2 regions of the Peribacillus sp. BM1 genome follow, and region 1 is predicted to be linked to the other one. Evidence: riboswitches for the same ligand, from Rfam matches in the RefSeq annotation. Region 1 holds a riboswitch; the other holds the start of a gene.
The links. Region 1 has a riboswitch for S-adenosylmethionine ahead of AC1MGI_RS15275 (aliphatic sulfonate ABC transporter substrate-binding protein). Riboswitches for the same ligand answer to the same signal wherever they lie in the genome.
Positions count from the first base shown of each region.

Region 2: another riboswitch for S-adenosylmethionine. It lies ahead of AC1MGI_RS01315 (methionine ABC transporter ATP-binding protein); the one in region 1 lies ahead of AC1MGI_RS15275 (aliphatic sulfonate ABC transporter substrate-binding protein).

Region 1 covers NZ_CM155259.1:3,157,331-3,165,184, forward strand. The annotation lists gene AC1MGI_RS15265 (ABC transporter ATP-binding protein) at 91-792, opposite strand; gene AC1MGI_RS15270 (ABC transporter permease) at 805-1,644, opposite strand; gene AC1MGI_RS15275 (aliphatic sulfonate ABC transporter substrate-binding protein) at 1,670-2,653, opposite strand; SAM riboswitch class I at 2,784-2,893, opposite strand; gene AC1MGI_RS15280 (hypothetical protein) at 3,563-3,868, opposite strand; gene AC1MGI_RS15285 (EamA family transporter) at 3,869-4,936, opposite strand; gene AC1MGI_RS15290 (NADPH-dependent FMN reductase) at 5,259-5,819, opposite strand; gene AC1MGI_RS15295 (acyl-CoA dehydrogenase family protein) at 6,275-7,495, opposite strand; gene AC1MGI_RS15300 (hypothetical protein) at 7,586-7,854, opposite strand, start outside.
Region 2 covers NZ_CM155259.1:269,655-277,508, forward strand. The annotation lists gene AC1MGI_RS01290 (LLM class flavin-dependent oxidoreductase) at 1-444, opposite strand, end outside; gene AC1MGI_RS01295 (LysR family transcriptional regulator) at 589-1,494, opposite strand; gene AC1MGI_RS01300 (M20 family metallopeptidase) at 1,986-3,191, opposite strand; gene AC1MGI_RS01305 (MetQ/NlpA family ABC transporter substrate-binding protein) at 3,283-4,146, opposite strand; gene AC1MGI_RS01310 (methionine ABC transporter permease) at 4,162-4,812, opposite strand; gene AC1MGI_RS01315 (methionine ABC transporter ATP-binding protein) at 4,826-5,845, opposite strand; SAM riboswitch class I at 5,973-6,084, opposite strand; gene AC1MGI_RS01320 (manganese catalase family protein) at 6,321-6,890, opposite strand; gene AC1MGI_RS01325 (spore coat protein CotJB) at 7,032-7,292, opposite strand; gene AC1MGI_RS01330 (spore coat associated protein CotJA) at 7,285-7,533, opposite strand; gene mnmL (tRNA modification radical SAM protein MnmL/YtqA) at 7,769-7,854, shown strand, end outside.

The sequences.
Region 1 (7,854 bases):
TCCGATTCTCTCATGTAAAGATATCTTCATTCGTCAAATCAAAATACACAAGTTTTTAATTATCCCCAAATTAATATGCAGGTATTCATTTTAAACAGTTTGTTTTAAATCAAGTAAAGAAAGGATTTCAGCCTTCCTAGTAGTTAATTTAAAATCGCCGCGATCTCGCGGTTTAGGTTCCGAAATTATTATCGTCTCATACAATTCACCAGGTTGGCCTCTAAGGATGAATATCTTGTCACATAGAAATAATGCTTCATCAATATCATGAGTAACAAGCAACATGGTTGTATTCTGTTGTTTCCAGATGGAAAGCAAAAGCTTCTGTAGCTGCATTTTTGTAAAAGCATCAACCGCACTGAATGGTTCATCGAGTAATATAACCTTGGGCTCAGTTACAAGTGCCCGTGCTAGTGCTGTCCGTTGGGCCATCCCCCCTGAAAGATCCTTAGGATAAAGCTTTTCAAATCCCGCTAATCCTACTAGCTTGAGCAGCTCTTGAATAGTAGAGTTGCTATCACCCTTCATTCCAAAACCGACATTTTGTTCCACTGTTAGCCACGGCATTAAACGGGGCTCCTGAAACATCATCCCGACCTGCTCCTTTTCCCATGTGAACTTGCCCGTATAGTTCTTGTCAAGCCCTGCTAGAACTCGAAGCAATGTACTTTTCCCGCAGCCGCTCGTGCCTAGGATACCGATGACTTCCCCTTCCTTGACGGTGAACGAAACATCTGTAAAACCAACCTGTTTATGATTAAATGTTCGCGAAACTTGCTCTACGGACAACATTCTAAGTCCCTCCTAACGTTGATTTGCATAACTATCTTGCCATCTTAGTGAGCGTTCTTCAATAAATTTCAAAAGCCAATCAGTGAATTTCCCAAGAATGGCGAATAAGATAATACTTCCGATAATAACATCAGGAGAATACGTATTCTGTCCCACTATTAGCAAGTATCCGAGTCCTTTTGAGGCTCCCATGATTTCAGCAGCGACAACAAACATCCAACCAAGTCCGAGGCCACTTCGGATTCCTGTTAATAATGAAGGAAGCGATGCGGGAAGAATAATTTTGCTGACAATTTCAAAGGACGTATATCCATAAATTTTACCGACTTCAATCAGTTTTCTGTCTACACCCCGTATCCCAGCGACCATATTCAGATAAACTGGGAAAAACACTCCGACTGCGATCAATATTACCTTAGAGGATTCCCCGATGCCCATCCATAAGATGAATAATGGAACCCAAGCAAGAGATGGGATGGAGCGAAAGGCCTGAATAATTGGATCTATTAATTCTTCGAAAATCTTCATATAGCCGACTAGTGATCCAATTATAACTGCTGTGAATGTTCCGATAAGAAAACCGGCAAATACCCTAATTAAAGTTGTTCCGATATGACCCCAAAGAGTTCCTTCCAATGCCATCTGATACAGCCCTTCTACTATTACTGAAGGTATAGGAAGAAGGTGCGATTCGATTATCCCCATCCTGCCGGAAGCTTCCCAGATAATCAACAGTGTCAACGGCAGGATGCTACCAAGCAATACTTTGCGATTTATCTTCGGCTTTGTGAAACGTGATTCTTTTGTTTTATTCACCTTACTTAAAACTGCATGTTCTCTATGCTCCAACATTCTATTCTCAATCCCTTCTGATCCATCATTTGAGGATTTTTTCGGAAAATTTAGAATTAAATAGTTTATCAGTCAGTTTTTCAACATCAGTCGAACTTTTTAATAAACCATTTTCTTTTAGAACTTCACCTGACCCTATAATGATAGTCTTTTGTTCATCACTTGGAATCGGTTCTGAAAAGTCATTTCGTTCCAATTCCTTTTTTGCTACTTCTAATGAAATGTTAGCTTCTTTAGCAAGGATTTCTGTCGTTTCATCTGGATGGGCAATTGTCCACTGACGCGCTTCTTCATATGCTTCAAGGACTTTCTCAACATAAACGGGGTATTTCTCAGCGAATTCCTCGCGAACATCAAGTGTGCTAAAGCTATTGAAATTTGGGTTACGATAAAAGATTTGAATGTCTGACTCCAATTCGACCTTTGCCATATGAGGGTCAAGACCAGCCCAGGCATCAACATCACCTGATTGTACGGCTAGGGCACCGTCACTATGCTGTAAGTTGACAATTTCGACATCTTTTGAGGAAAGACCAGCTTCCTTCAGGGCTCTCAACAGAAAAATATAGGGGTCAGTACCAAGTGTAGCTGCAATACGTTTGCCTTTTAAATCAGATACAGAATTGATTGTACCTTTTTTCGCCATAAGTGCTGTCCACTCTGGTTTGGAAGAAATATAAACGGTTTGGATTGGTGTACCTTTTTCTTTGGCTAATAGTGCAGCCGCACCGGCAGCGGAACCGAAATCAACACTCTCTGAGCTAAGGAATTCTAACGCTTTATTTGATCCTTGACTAAGTACAAATTCAACTTCAATGCCTTCATCTTTGAATTTTTTTTCAGCAATGCCCTGATCCTTTAATACCAAGCTGACCGGTGAATAATACGCATAATCGAGGATAATTTTCTTTGGTTTAGCATCTGTCCCAGTACCACTTACATCATTCGAGCAACCAGAAAGCAATATTAATCCAATTAGTGCCAGTGTACTTCTAAGCCTATTCTTCATTTTAATACCTCCACTTTTCCCTATTTTTTCTTCTACCCATAAATTAAACAGTCCCCATTTGTTTACTTGGTTTAATAATCATAAAAAAACCCTCTTTCTAGTAAGAAGAGGGTTTTAATAAAAAAAACCTCCCTCATCTTTCAGATCACATGATCTGCAGGATTTAGCACCTTTTTAAGCATTCACTTAATGGTTGCCGGGCTTCACAGGGCCTATTCCCTCCGCCGCTCTCGATAAGAGTGTATTTATTATTTAATTAGGGTGTTCATCTATTTTGAAGTATAAATCACCTGAAAATGGATGTCAACAATTTTCTGAATTTTCAACTTTCATTTTAATTAATTTAAAATCTTAGAGAAAACTTGCATTTTTTTCACCACAAAGATCTATGTAAATGAATTATCTGTCGAGTGAAAATATACATAAAGTTTAAAAAGTCATTTGTCCTACTGTCACATTAAATTGAGGTTAAAATAAAAGCACATAACTACCATTTATTTTGGTCATTCATTTGGGATTACCGTAGAAAAGAGGAATTAATCCGTTATGATCTATTTACCTTTCGTTTTTAGCAAAACAAATACTTCTAAATTAATAAAGAAAACTGTTTGAAAATATCTATTCAATTTATACTGAATCAAGATAATATAATAGATCTTCTTGTTGGTAAAAAAAAATGGCTACGAGTTTTCGTACTCGAAGCCATCGAACCATCGATCATCATTAATAAAATATTTTAGACCTTAAATTCTGACACAATCAAACCAATTCATAATTTCTTCACATACGTCCTAGCTGTAAAAAGACAAAATAGCGCCAAGGCAGTTATTCCAAATATCGAAATATATGGAGCTAATTCAAAGCCCCAAAACTCGCTCATTTCAGGCATATAATCCACTCCTTAGTTAGTTAAATGATTCCTGTATCACGCATCCTGGCTTCACCGAAGCTTGTAAGAGAATATTTAAATAATAACTTACCCTTACTAAAGTGCTCACCCTTGTCTAACTTTTCATCAATGGTTTCTATAAGCGCTCCTGAAAACAAATCAGTTAATGTTACTCGGACATTCCCTAAGGCATATGCTCCAGCCAACCCGTATTCTTTCAGAATTTGCTTGGCAATATCATAATCCCATATTCCTTTGTCTGGTCTTTCCATCGTATGCTCACGTATGATTTGTAGAATCCTTCCTTTAATATGAATTTTCGGCATTTATATCGCCTCCTCTTTTTCTTTCTTGTCTGAAGGTACGGTACGGATGACTTCTAGTACATCCCGTTTTTCAGTAAACATGACAAACCCGCCGATTATTACAACCAATGCTCCCAAAACGAAATTCCATTCTGGCGGAGTAAGGGTGAAGATACTGATAAAAATGATGGCGAAGATTCCATATAAGTCTCCGATTGCTTGACCCCTTCCAACGCCAATTAATGGGAAGGACTTGTACCATGATACGTAGCAAAAGCCAAATGTAATGCCGGCTAAAAGCAGCCAAGTTATCGGTAACAACGTCATCGTTTTTGCGATCATTGGAACAATGGGCACATCACCAAATAGGATAAACAGCGGAAAGATTACCGCTACCCACCAGAAGACTTCACCCGTAAATCGAAGTGTTAAGCCAATATCAGGATCTGTAACATCCAGTGCTCGTCCAGCAATGGCGCCTTCAATGCCCCAGCCAATGGCAGCCATTAATCCGCCTAAGTATCCTAACCAAGCGCCTGAGCTGTCTTTGAGCTCTCCTAAAATACCAGGAGCAAATACGACGATCCCACCGATAATAATCATAGCGATACCAATAGCAGCCCTCCGAGTTATCTTTTCACCGTACCATTTGTACGCTAGTATAGAACCTACGATGGGATACATTAATGCTGCCACTGCCGCAAAAACACCGCCAATAAAGCCGATCGCTAAAAAGCTTCCGAAAATAGCCATCGGTCCGCCGAAAATTGCGGCTACAAAATACCATTTCGTCACTTTTTTAAACTGAACAATCGTCCGTCCGTAATCTTTCCATTTACCTAAAACGCCTGTCCACACAAACATAAACAATAAAACAGCGATTGCATTTAACCCGGCTATTACGGCTGCCGCTGTCACATATTCAGAATTTGTAAGAAAAGGCATGGAAACGAAAGGAAACTCATACCAAATCGCTGATCCAGGTACATACCATGCTCCCCACAATATAGCTGCCCATAAAGCCCACATAAAGCCCAAACGTACTGTCTTCTCTTTGTGTTTAGTTCTAGCAATATCCACTAAACTCATAATTGCCCCTCCTAATGTAATGATTACAGCTTCATTTTCATATCCTAATGCTCGCTGAAATTCATTACCGTTATCATCTAAGAAACTATTCGTATATCCAACAACTTCCATAGGCTAAGTTCAGTTGAGAAGAATTGCACATTTAACACTTTAATAATCAAGAAAATCATTGTTTCGGCTATTCCTAAATAGTTAATGTTTCTAAAAAGAAAAACTCTCTTTTCCCTAGTTGAATTCTTAGAAAAAAGAGGTTATTCTACACGCTGTTCATTCTTTTTTTCATTAATGATTCGTTTAATGTTTGATCACCTCAACTTGCCCTTCAATTATATTGAATAGCGCTCTTTGAAGCTTTTAGTGCTTTCTGCATAAGGACGACTTCTTCACTTAAAGCGGTCACACGTTCTAATACTTCTTTATCAACTAGTTCATTTTGAGGACTAAAATGGTCATTATGAGCATAAACAAATCCTGGTGCAACAAATGCACGGAAATATCCGGCAATTGGCTTCAATTGATTTTCAATGACTAAATAATGTTGATATGTTCCCCCTGTAGCAATAAAGCCCATTACTTTATTGCGAAAATCTTTCGGATGGATTAAGTCGAATAAGTTTTTAAGAGCGCCAGTAATAGAACCTTGGAAAATTGGAGTACCAATAATATAAAAATCTGCTGTGGAAACAATATCGATCACTTTCTTCGTATCCCCCGTATACGATGACGGATTACGGCCATCACAGAACTGAATATTATAATCCTTCAAATCGAGCAATTCTACTTCAATTTCCGGGTTGTTTCGCTTTACTTCGTCTAATACTTGTTGAACGACAACTCGTGGTTTCGATCCAGTAATTGTTCCTGATATCCCTAGTAACTTCATGCTAAATATCCTCCTTATACTAATATAATCCTGTTGGCATATGTCGAGTTAGCGGAAACAAGGATTTACTTGTACCATCTTTCGACTTTCAAAACTAAATGGTCTTGATATTTTTTGGTTATTCAAAAGATTAAAATGCAAAATATTCCGAAAATTTAACTGGAAGTATTTGACTCATAATAACATCATACTAATCTTCGATGAAGGGTGGCTTCCTTTCTCCTATTATTGAGGTGAGTCCAAAGAGGATTTATTATGTGTGCCCCTATAACAAATAAATGAAGTACCACTCCAAAAAAGAAAAACTTACGGAATCCCAGTGCCATTTTTACCGAGAAGATGTTAATTGTTTTAGGTTGAAATGGGCCATACCCTTTCAAAAGAGGTATATACCAGAACCAAACCACTTCGTTTCGGTCCTGGAATATAAATGGAAATTTAATTTCTTCTATAATTTACTCAAACCATGGAACATCGATTAATGTATTACCAATCCACTCACGTAAAATTTCATTTGTAGGTCCCATTATTGCACCAGCGCGACCATCACGTAAATATTTTTCTACTTGACCTGTCAAATAGCCTCTTCCTCCTGAAACTTGTAGTGCTTGGTTCGTTACTTGAATAACGATATCAGCTGCATGAGTTTTTAATTGCCAAATTGGGAAGAGGCATTCTCCTAGTGGCGTCCCATTTGCAATAGCTTTATCCAGACCTTCAGCTGTTCGATAAAGCATACTTCTTGCACTGTCCACCATTATTTGCGCTTTCGCCAATTCATGACGGATGACTTGATAACTAGCTACTGATTTTCCGGTATCAGCATGAACCTTTTTCTTCGCACCATTAATTGCTGCATTAAGAGCACCTTGTGCAATTCCAGTCCAACAAGCAGCTGTTCCTAATAAAAACAGTGGATCGATGGTATTATCATTGTGATAATTCATCCCACCTTCACTGCCGAGACGGTTTTCAGCCGGGACATATACATCTCTAAATTTCATTGGTCCACTAGAATTTCCGCGAAGTCCCATTGCAGAGAATGGAAATTGCGTAATCCCCTCTTGCCCATTTTCTACAAGTAAGAACATTAATTTATCAGAATCTGTACTTTCTGGATACGTTGTCGCCACGACATACCAATCAGCTTCTCCAGCACTTGTAACAAATGATTTATCTGCATTCAATGAGTAGCCATTTCCGAGACGCGGGGCTTCACTAACTACATTCCAAAAGTGACTTCCAGTTGCTGGTTCACTAAAAGCTAACCCGCCGATTTTTCCTCGAAGAACATCAGGAATAAAACGCTGACGCTGCTCTTCGTTACCAGCTGAAAATAGTGTTTGAACAGCAGCTGTATGCATAACCCAACACATCGTTGAAGATGCACAATATTGTGCGAAACTTTCAGATAATACGGCAAAACCAGTAAGTCCAGCTCCAAGTCCACCATACTCTTTCGGAAGGGTAACAGCGCCAAATCCTGCTTCAGCAATTTTACTTATACTTTCACGAGGATAGCGGCTTTCCTGATCAGAAATTGCAGCTCTTTCTAGCAATTCATTTTTTCCAAGTGCGTGTGCCTTCGCTTGTAATTCTTCATAACCTGGAGGGCAAGTCCACCAGCTTGGAATTTGCATAATACCTTCATTTAATACTGTGTTAGAAACTGACATGAATCTTCACTCCTCAGCAATTTTTATTTAAATTAATAGGATATCAATATGATTTAATATTGATGTAGATTAATATAGGTGTAGATTCAATTAAATGACTTTGTCTTTCGAAATCCCATCTTCCATTTCAAGCATTTTAAAATAGCTTCGGGTAGTAGGACCCGGTTCAGTATTTTGAGTAAGCATGTTCAAAGCATTGGATACTTCGATGCGGCGATATGTTTCAGTTACACGCCCATTCGTTTTAAGAGAGTTCCGTCGTTCTAGTAATAGAGCCATTTCTTCATTCGAAAGATCTTCTGAAACTTTGATAGTGTCAAGTACATTTTTTTCTGCAGCTTCACAACTGGTGATCTGGA
Region 2 (7,854 bases), 1.5 Mb from region 1:
GTCGACCGAATTTTCAAGCAATTGATTCAAAAAAGAGAGCCGTTCTTCAAAATCTTTGCCATCATTCACGGTTCCAAACTGAAGTGCTTTTGACGATAACGGCAGGCCGCCTGGTCCTTTTCCGATTCCGAGATCTACCCGTCCTGGAGCTAGTGTAGAAAGGACATGAAAGTTTTCAGCTACTTTATACGAGCTGTAATGCTGAAGCATAACTCCTCCTGACCCAATACGGATCGCATTTGTTCGAGCAAGAAGATAGGAGATTAATACTTCCGGTGAGGAACCTGCCAACTGTTCCGTGTGATGATGCTCCGATACCCAAAAACGCGAGTAGCCCCATTCTTCCGCTTTTTGAGCGAGCTGTACGGTTTGCTGGAGTGCTTCAAACGGTGATACTCCTCTTTGGATTGGACTTTGATCTAGCAAACCAAGCTGATACCCCATATGCACTTTCCTCCTATTTTTAATTCATATTTTTCCGGTATGAATAATTAATTCAGATTCTAAACTATATCCTACCACCCCAAACAGCCAAAAGGCAATACTTCCAGTGATAGAAAGATTTATTCGATTCATTCAAAAAATCTATCAATCTGGTTGAAGTACTCGTTTAGATTCGTTCTCTTTGAATTTTTTGATAGATAAAAGAATATCTTCCCATAAAAAAGGAATGTCCGCCCCATAGTATGTTCCGTGAATATGTTGTTTTAGCATCAGCAAGTGATCAACATTAATTTCTACAAGTTGACCGGACTCCAACTCCCTTTTAATACATAAGTAAGGTAAAAAACCAATCCCGCTGCCAGATTGAATCAGTGATTTTGCTACTTCAAGATGACCGACCTGAAATTCGATGCGCGGTTCAATATTCGCTACTTCAAACATTTTATGAACAAGGTTCCAGTTAAACGCACCACATTCAAAAAATACCATTGGTTCACCTGCTAATTGCTGTACGGACAATTTCGAAGCCGATTGAAGCGGATGGCCCGGTTTTACAACGAGTCTTACGGAATTATCAAGAAGGGGTTCTTGCTGTAGCGCATTGTGTGCGATTTCTTTCATAAACGCCACATCAATTTGTTTCCGGAGCAGCTGATCCATCAAGGCATCATTAGACGCTGAAATGAATTTAAAGCGAATATCGGGATGAGCCTTTTTCCAGAGTGGCAGTGCAAATGGAATAAAATATTGGGACGTAATAAGATTAGCGCCAATAACGACCTCATCCTGATCCGTTTCTTTTTTCAATTTCTTCTTCCCTTGTTGCAGTGTATGGATAATCTGCTCGGCAAACGGAACGAATTCTTTCCCTTTTTCCGTCAACACAATCCCTCGCCCTTGTCGTTCAAATAATTCGATGTCTAATTCCCGTTCCAATGTTTTAATCCGTGCGGTAACCGTTGGCTGTGACAAAAACAACGCCTCTGCTGCTTTATGAATACTACTGAAATGGACAACGTACATGAAAGATTCAATGTGGTCAATGTTCATTTTCTAAGCTCCTTTCCCCGAAGTACAGACAAAAAAGATGCCATACTCTTATAGCGTTTAGAAAGCCAATGCGGATTCATCATTTTCGGCGAAGTGATTTTGGATAAAATATCCATATTACGTATTACGCCTTCCCTTTTTGCATTACTATCTAAATCGTCTGTTCTTTTCTAGACATATAATTTCCTAAAATTCTCATATTCTAGCTTTTTAGGACATATACCCGTTTATCTATGCAAACAGCGATTGAATATCCAGCTATCCACCACTTAATTTCATACAAAATTTGAAGTGGGAGTCTTCTCGCCTGAAATGATAAAAGACTTTGACTCCTTGCATATATACAGCTAAGGAGCAAAGTCTCTAGTGGTCTAGTAGTAAACACAAATAAAAGGTCTACTTGTATTTATATTATTCCGATTAAACCAATTAATCAAGTGTGAATTTTAAAACAACTATTTATAAAATGGAACTTCCTTTCCGTTTCAGATTTATGCTTGCTCTTGTTGCTTTGCTTCAAGAAAAGCAACTTTTACTTTGTTCAGTAATTCTTGATTGGTAAGGAGCTTGTACCCGGCAAATGCCAAAGCTTTAGCACCGGTAAGGATGGCACGATTCCCCTGATCTGACTTCGCACATTCACGGAATTCATTGGTGTGAGCAATTAGATCATCCGGGCCAATTTTAATAAACGGATGAGCAGTCGGCACAACATGGCTGACATTTCCAGCGTCTGTTGAGCCATACCCAGTTGTTTTTCGAGGAATTACCGTCTCTCCCAATTGGGTTAACTCTTCTGCCAATAAGTCATCTAAAACCGGGTTGATGATAAAATTAAAAATTTCATTTTGAAATCGTTCAATTTTGACGGTGCTGCCAGTCGAAAGGGCTGCACCTTTAGCGATATTTTGAATTTTTTCAGATACGTTCTCGCACTTTTTCCACGTTTCAGCCCGAATAAAGAAGCGGGCTGATGCATATTCAGGGATAATATTGGGGGCATCGCCACCGTTTGTAATAATGCCATGAATTTTTACATCGGAGGGCAATTGCTGCCTGAGAGCACCAATGCCATTAAACAATTGAATGACGCTATCGAGCGCATTGATTCCTTGATCCGGTGAAGCCGCTGCATGGGCTGATTTTCCGTAAAAATGAAATTCAAGCGGATCGACAGCAAGAAAAGGGCTTGTCACGCCAGTTTGTCCTGACGGATGGATAATGATAGCTGCATCGACACCATCAAACAATCCTTGTTTGACATAGCTTCCTTTTGCACTTCCATTTGGCCCACCTTCCTCTGCAGGGGTGCCAAATACAATCACTTCCCCACCTGTTTCTTCGAGAACCTTTGCAAGTGAAATTCCAGCCGCCACACTTGTTGTGCCAATGATATTATGACCGCAAGCATGACCGAGCCCTGGCAATGCATCATACTCAGCTAGAAAAGCAATTACTGGACCTTCTTTGCCTGATTTTTTTCTCGCAATAAAACCTGTCTCATGACCAGCAATATCGCGCTCCACATCAAAGCCCGCTTTAATAAGTAAAGCCGTAAGCGTATTAGAAGCAAAATATTCTTGGTTGCCGATTTCTGGATTTGCATGAATCCTTTGACTTGTTTCAACGTACGTATTTGCATGTAGTACAAGATCTTCTTCAATGATCTGTAAGTGAACTTCTTTAACAATAGTCACAGTTTCGTGCTCCCTTCTCTCTTCAAATATAAAAAAGAAGCCTGATAAGTTTTTGTTATCTCTATCAGACTTCTCCCCTGTTTTGATCCGTTTATTTAGCAGCAGGGTTAGACCATGCCTCTTTATAATTGACTAATTCGTCCACCGAAACATATGCCGGAATGGAGCTTCCTTTAAACGTTTCGTTAATGAATTGCTCAACTTTTTCTGATTGATAGAGTTCAACTAACTTCTGTAGTTCTGGACGGTCTGCATTCCCTTTTTTCACAGCAATAATATTAATGTATGGTTTAGCTGTTGCACTTTCATGGAATAAGGATTCATCTAGTTTTAGACCTGCCTCCATAGCAAAGTTATTATTAATAATCGACGCGTCCACATCATCTAAGAAACGCGGTGTATTTCCAGCAGCTACTGCTTCAAACTTCAAATTCTTCGGATTGGTTGCAATTTTATTTAACGAACCATTGCCATCAAAATCTTCAACTAACGTGATCATACCCGCTTCTTGTAAAAGTAATAAGGCACGTCCAAAGTTTGTTCCTTCATTAGGTAAGGCAATCGTCGCTCCGTCTGGCAGATCTTCAAGCTTCTTATATTCTTTTGAATAAATCGCCATCGGGGCAATAACCGTAGAACCAATTGCTTCTAAATCGACCTTTTGCTTTTTAACAAATTCGTCAAAATAAGAAACCGTTTGAAAAGAATTGGCATCAATTTCTCCTTCAGCTAATGCAAGATTCGGCTGGATATAATCATTAAATTTAACGAGCTCGATATTTAACCCTTCTTCTTTAGCGATGCCAACAATATAATCCCATATTCTTGTATCCCCACTGCTTACGCCAACTTTCACTGTTTTTTCGCTGTCTGCACTGCCTTTTTCATCACTATTTCCGCATGCCGTCAAAACAGCAAGTGTTAGTATTAAGATTGCAATTAATAATTTTTTCATCTTTTATTCCCCCAATTATCTTCTTCTGATTTTTTTGGACACGATATTTCCAGTTGATTGCAGTAATTGAACGATAACTACAAGCGCTGCTACAGTGACAATCATCGTCATCGTATCGAACCGTTGATACCCATAACTTAAAGCCAGGTCACCAACTCCACCCGCTCCAACCGCACCAGCCATCGCTGAAGCACCGACAAGACCGATTGTTGCTGTTGTAAACGTAAGTACCAATGAGCTAAGTCCTTCTGGAATTAAAAAGCGAAAAATAATTTGCCATGTCGTCGCTCCCATTGCTTCTGCCGCTTCAATAATTCCTTTATCTACTTCTAAAAGGGAATTTTCTATTAGTCGCGCAATATAAGGCGCCGCATAAAAAATCAAGGGAACGATCGCTGCATTTGTTCCAATTGCCGTACCGACTACTAATCTAGTAAATGGAATCAGTGCAACTAGTAAAATAATGAATGGAATAGATCTTAAAATATTAATAACTGGGTTCAAAACATTGAACACCCACTTATTCTCCAAAATATGACCATTCCTAGTTATGACGAGTAAGATTCCCAGTGGAAGTCCTATCACAACTGAAAATAAGAGAGAGAAGGCAACCATATAAAGCGTATCACCAAAGCCAGTTAACAGTTGCTCCGTAGTAATTTCCATGCCCCATAATGTGTTATTCATGTATACTCACCTCCTGCACGAGAATATTTTCTGCTTGAATAAAGTCGAATGCTTTCTTGATTTCAATCTCGTTTCCAGTCACTTCCATAATTAAATTACCAAACGGCGTTTCCTGAATTTCGGAAATGTTCGCCGATAACACATTTAAATCGACATCAAATTTTTTTGCGATTGTAGATAATAATGGTTTGCTTGAATTCACCCCAATAAAATTAATTTTCCAGATAATCGGATTCCCTTCCACCTGGCTTTTATAGCTTTGCGGAATTTCATCATGAATTACTGTTCGGACAAAGTTTTGGGCAATCTCTGTTTGCGGCTTAGCAAATACGTCAAACACAGAACCTTGCTCAACAATCCTACCGCCTTCCATAACTGCCACTTTATTACAAATTTCACGAATAACCGACATTTCATGGGTAATCAACAAGATCGTGATGTTGTATTCCCGGTTTACTTTCTTTAACAGTTGCAAAACGGCACTTGTCGTTTGAGGATCGAGCGCTGATGTTGCTTCATCGCATAACAGAATCGAAGGATTAGTTGCTAGGGCCCGCGCAATGCCGATTCGCTGTTTTTGACCACCAGATAATTGCTCTGGATAATTTTTCGCCTTCCCCAAAAGGCCGACAAATTCCAATAATTCATTTACCCGGGTATGAATTTCTTTTGCAGGGGTACCCGATAAGATAAGCGGCATTGCAACATTATCAAAAACCGTCTTTGAGTTAAGTAAATTGAAATGTTGAAAAATCATGCCGATTTTCTTCTTCTCCGCCCGTACATCTTTCGGCTTTAACGAGGTCAATTCTTTGCCATTTACCAAAATTCGCCCTTCTGACGGACGCTCTAGTAAATTAACTAATCGGATCAGCGTACTTTTACCAGCACCACTGTAGCCAACAACGCCGAAAATATCGCCTTTCTCAACGACTAAATCGATCCCTTTCAAAGCTTCAACGGTTTGTTTCTTCGATTCATACATCTTTTTCACATTCTGAAATTCAATCATCTGCTCTCCCCCATGTTGTTCCTATTATAAGTTGTAACACGAAAAAGCCTCCTCCATCATTAGACAGAAGAGGCTTACTTAGACAAATAAAAGATTACACTTCTATGAATTATCTAGCAAAGGCTTCTTCTTATCTATCAAACTTTCGTCTGTTGGAATTAGCACAGTATTTTTACAAAAGTAAAAACCTGTTGCCGAGGTATCACAGGGCCAAGTCCCTCCACATCTCTTGATAAGAAATTATCGATATATAATTTTATGTCCTTCACTATATAACTAAATATTTAAAATGTCAATTAAATTCTTAAAAGTCTGTTTGTTCTACCTAGAGGTTAGTCGATAATAAAAGGGCCAGAGCCATTTAAAACGTTTCTGAACCTTATCATATGAACACCATAGCAATACTCTTCACTGATATATAGGTACTATAAAATAAAAAAGACGACCCTTCATATAGAAGAATCGTCTTTTTTTCTTAAAAAATCTTCTGGCGATCTCTTTCATCTTTTAATATTTCTACCGCTTCTCTAAACCGCTGGGAATGAACGATTTCTCTTTCTCGCAAATAACGTAAGGAGTCATTTAAATCTGTATCATCAGACATATCAATGATCCATTGATAGGTGGCTCTTGCCTTCTCTTCGGCTGCTATATCCTCATAGAGATCCGCAATCGGGTCTCCTTTTGCTTGGAAATATGTAGCAGAGAATGGGACTCCTGCTGCGTTATTATAGAATAGCGCGCTATCATGAGCTACATAATGCTCCCCAAGACCCGCTTCCTTTAATGCTTGAGGTTTCGCGTCCTTCGTTAGTTTATAAATCATCGTTGCAATCATTTCCAGATGGGCAAATTCCTCTGTACCAATGTCTGTTAATAGTCCAATCACTTTATCAGGAATCGTATACCGCTGATTTAAGTAACGGAGAGCAGCAGCAAGCTCACCATCTGCCCCGCCATATTGTTCCATTAAATATTTGGCAAGCGTTGGGTTACACGTACTTACTTTCACTGGATATTGTAGTTTTTTTTCATAAATCCACATGATATTCCCACCTCTCTGTGGAAAAGGAGCGGGGCTTCATACGATCAGCGCAGCCCCCACCTTCATTAGGTAATGCAATTCTAATACTTGAACTTTTTCCATCGTAGGACTTTGAAACAGATGCTTATATATGTTTTCTGCTTAAACTTGCCATGGCCAGGGTCCGCTCCATGCCCAGTAATCCTGCTGAGTATTCACACTTCCTTTCTGTAAAGGACCAAAGGACTCTTCAAATTTCTGTTTGATTTGTTTGCTGTACAAGGCAAAGTGATTATATTGTTGAATCGCATTCTGATCTGTAGGATGTGTATCTAGGTATAGTACCAATTCATCAATGACAAAATCGATGGCTTGGATCTCCTCTAATTGCTGATAATACTCAATCGGCATCGTATTAGCCATGACCGCTATCTCCTCCTCGCTTATAAGGATTGTCATAATAATCGTAGAAGACCTTCCAAAGCGTCCCCTTTCTCAAAGCCTCTTGCGGTGTGAACTGTTCAAGATTTGGTGGTTGAAAACCTAAATACAAATTAGGTGGCGTACTGTAATACTTTTCTCCGATTGGCGGACAAGGATCGAATAAACCGCGAAAAGGAACATACGATTTTATCGGCGTAAACCTCTCTCGTTGTTGATCCATTTCTACACCTCACATTATTTTCTCTATTGAATATATGCGCTGTAGGAAAAAGATATCCCGCTAAAAACAAATGGAGAGATGAATGGCAGGAAATGGCGCACTATTGAGAGGAGCCAAGAACCTCACTATTTTCTAAGTAATTTGGCTACAAAACTACATCACTACTCCGTTTCCTCTTTTCGAAGCGCTCGTCTGTAGTATAATAAGCAAAGCTTAGCTTTAGGAGGTTTTTGATTTGAATCAAACAAAGCCATTTATGTATGCTATGGACAATAAACGATATCATACTTGGAATTATCATTTGCGAAAGCATTTTGGTCA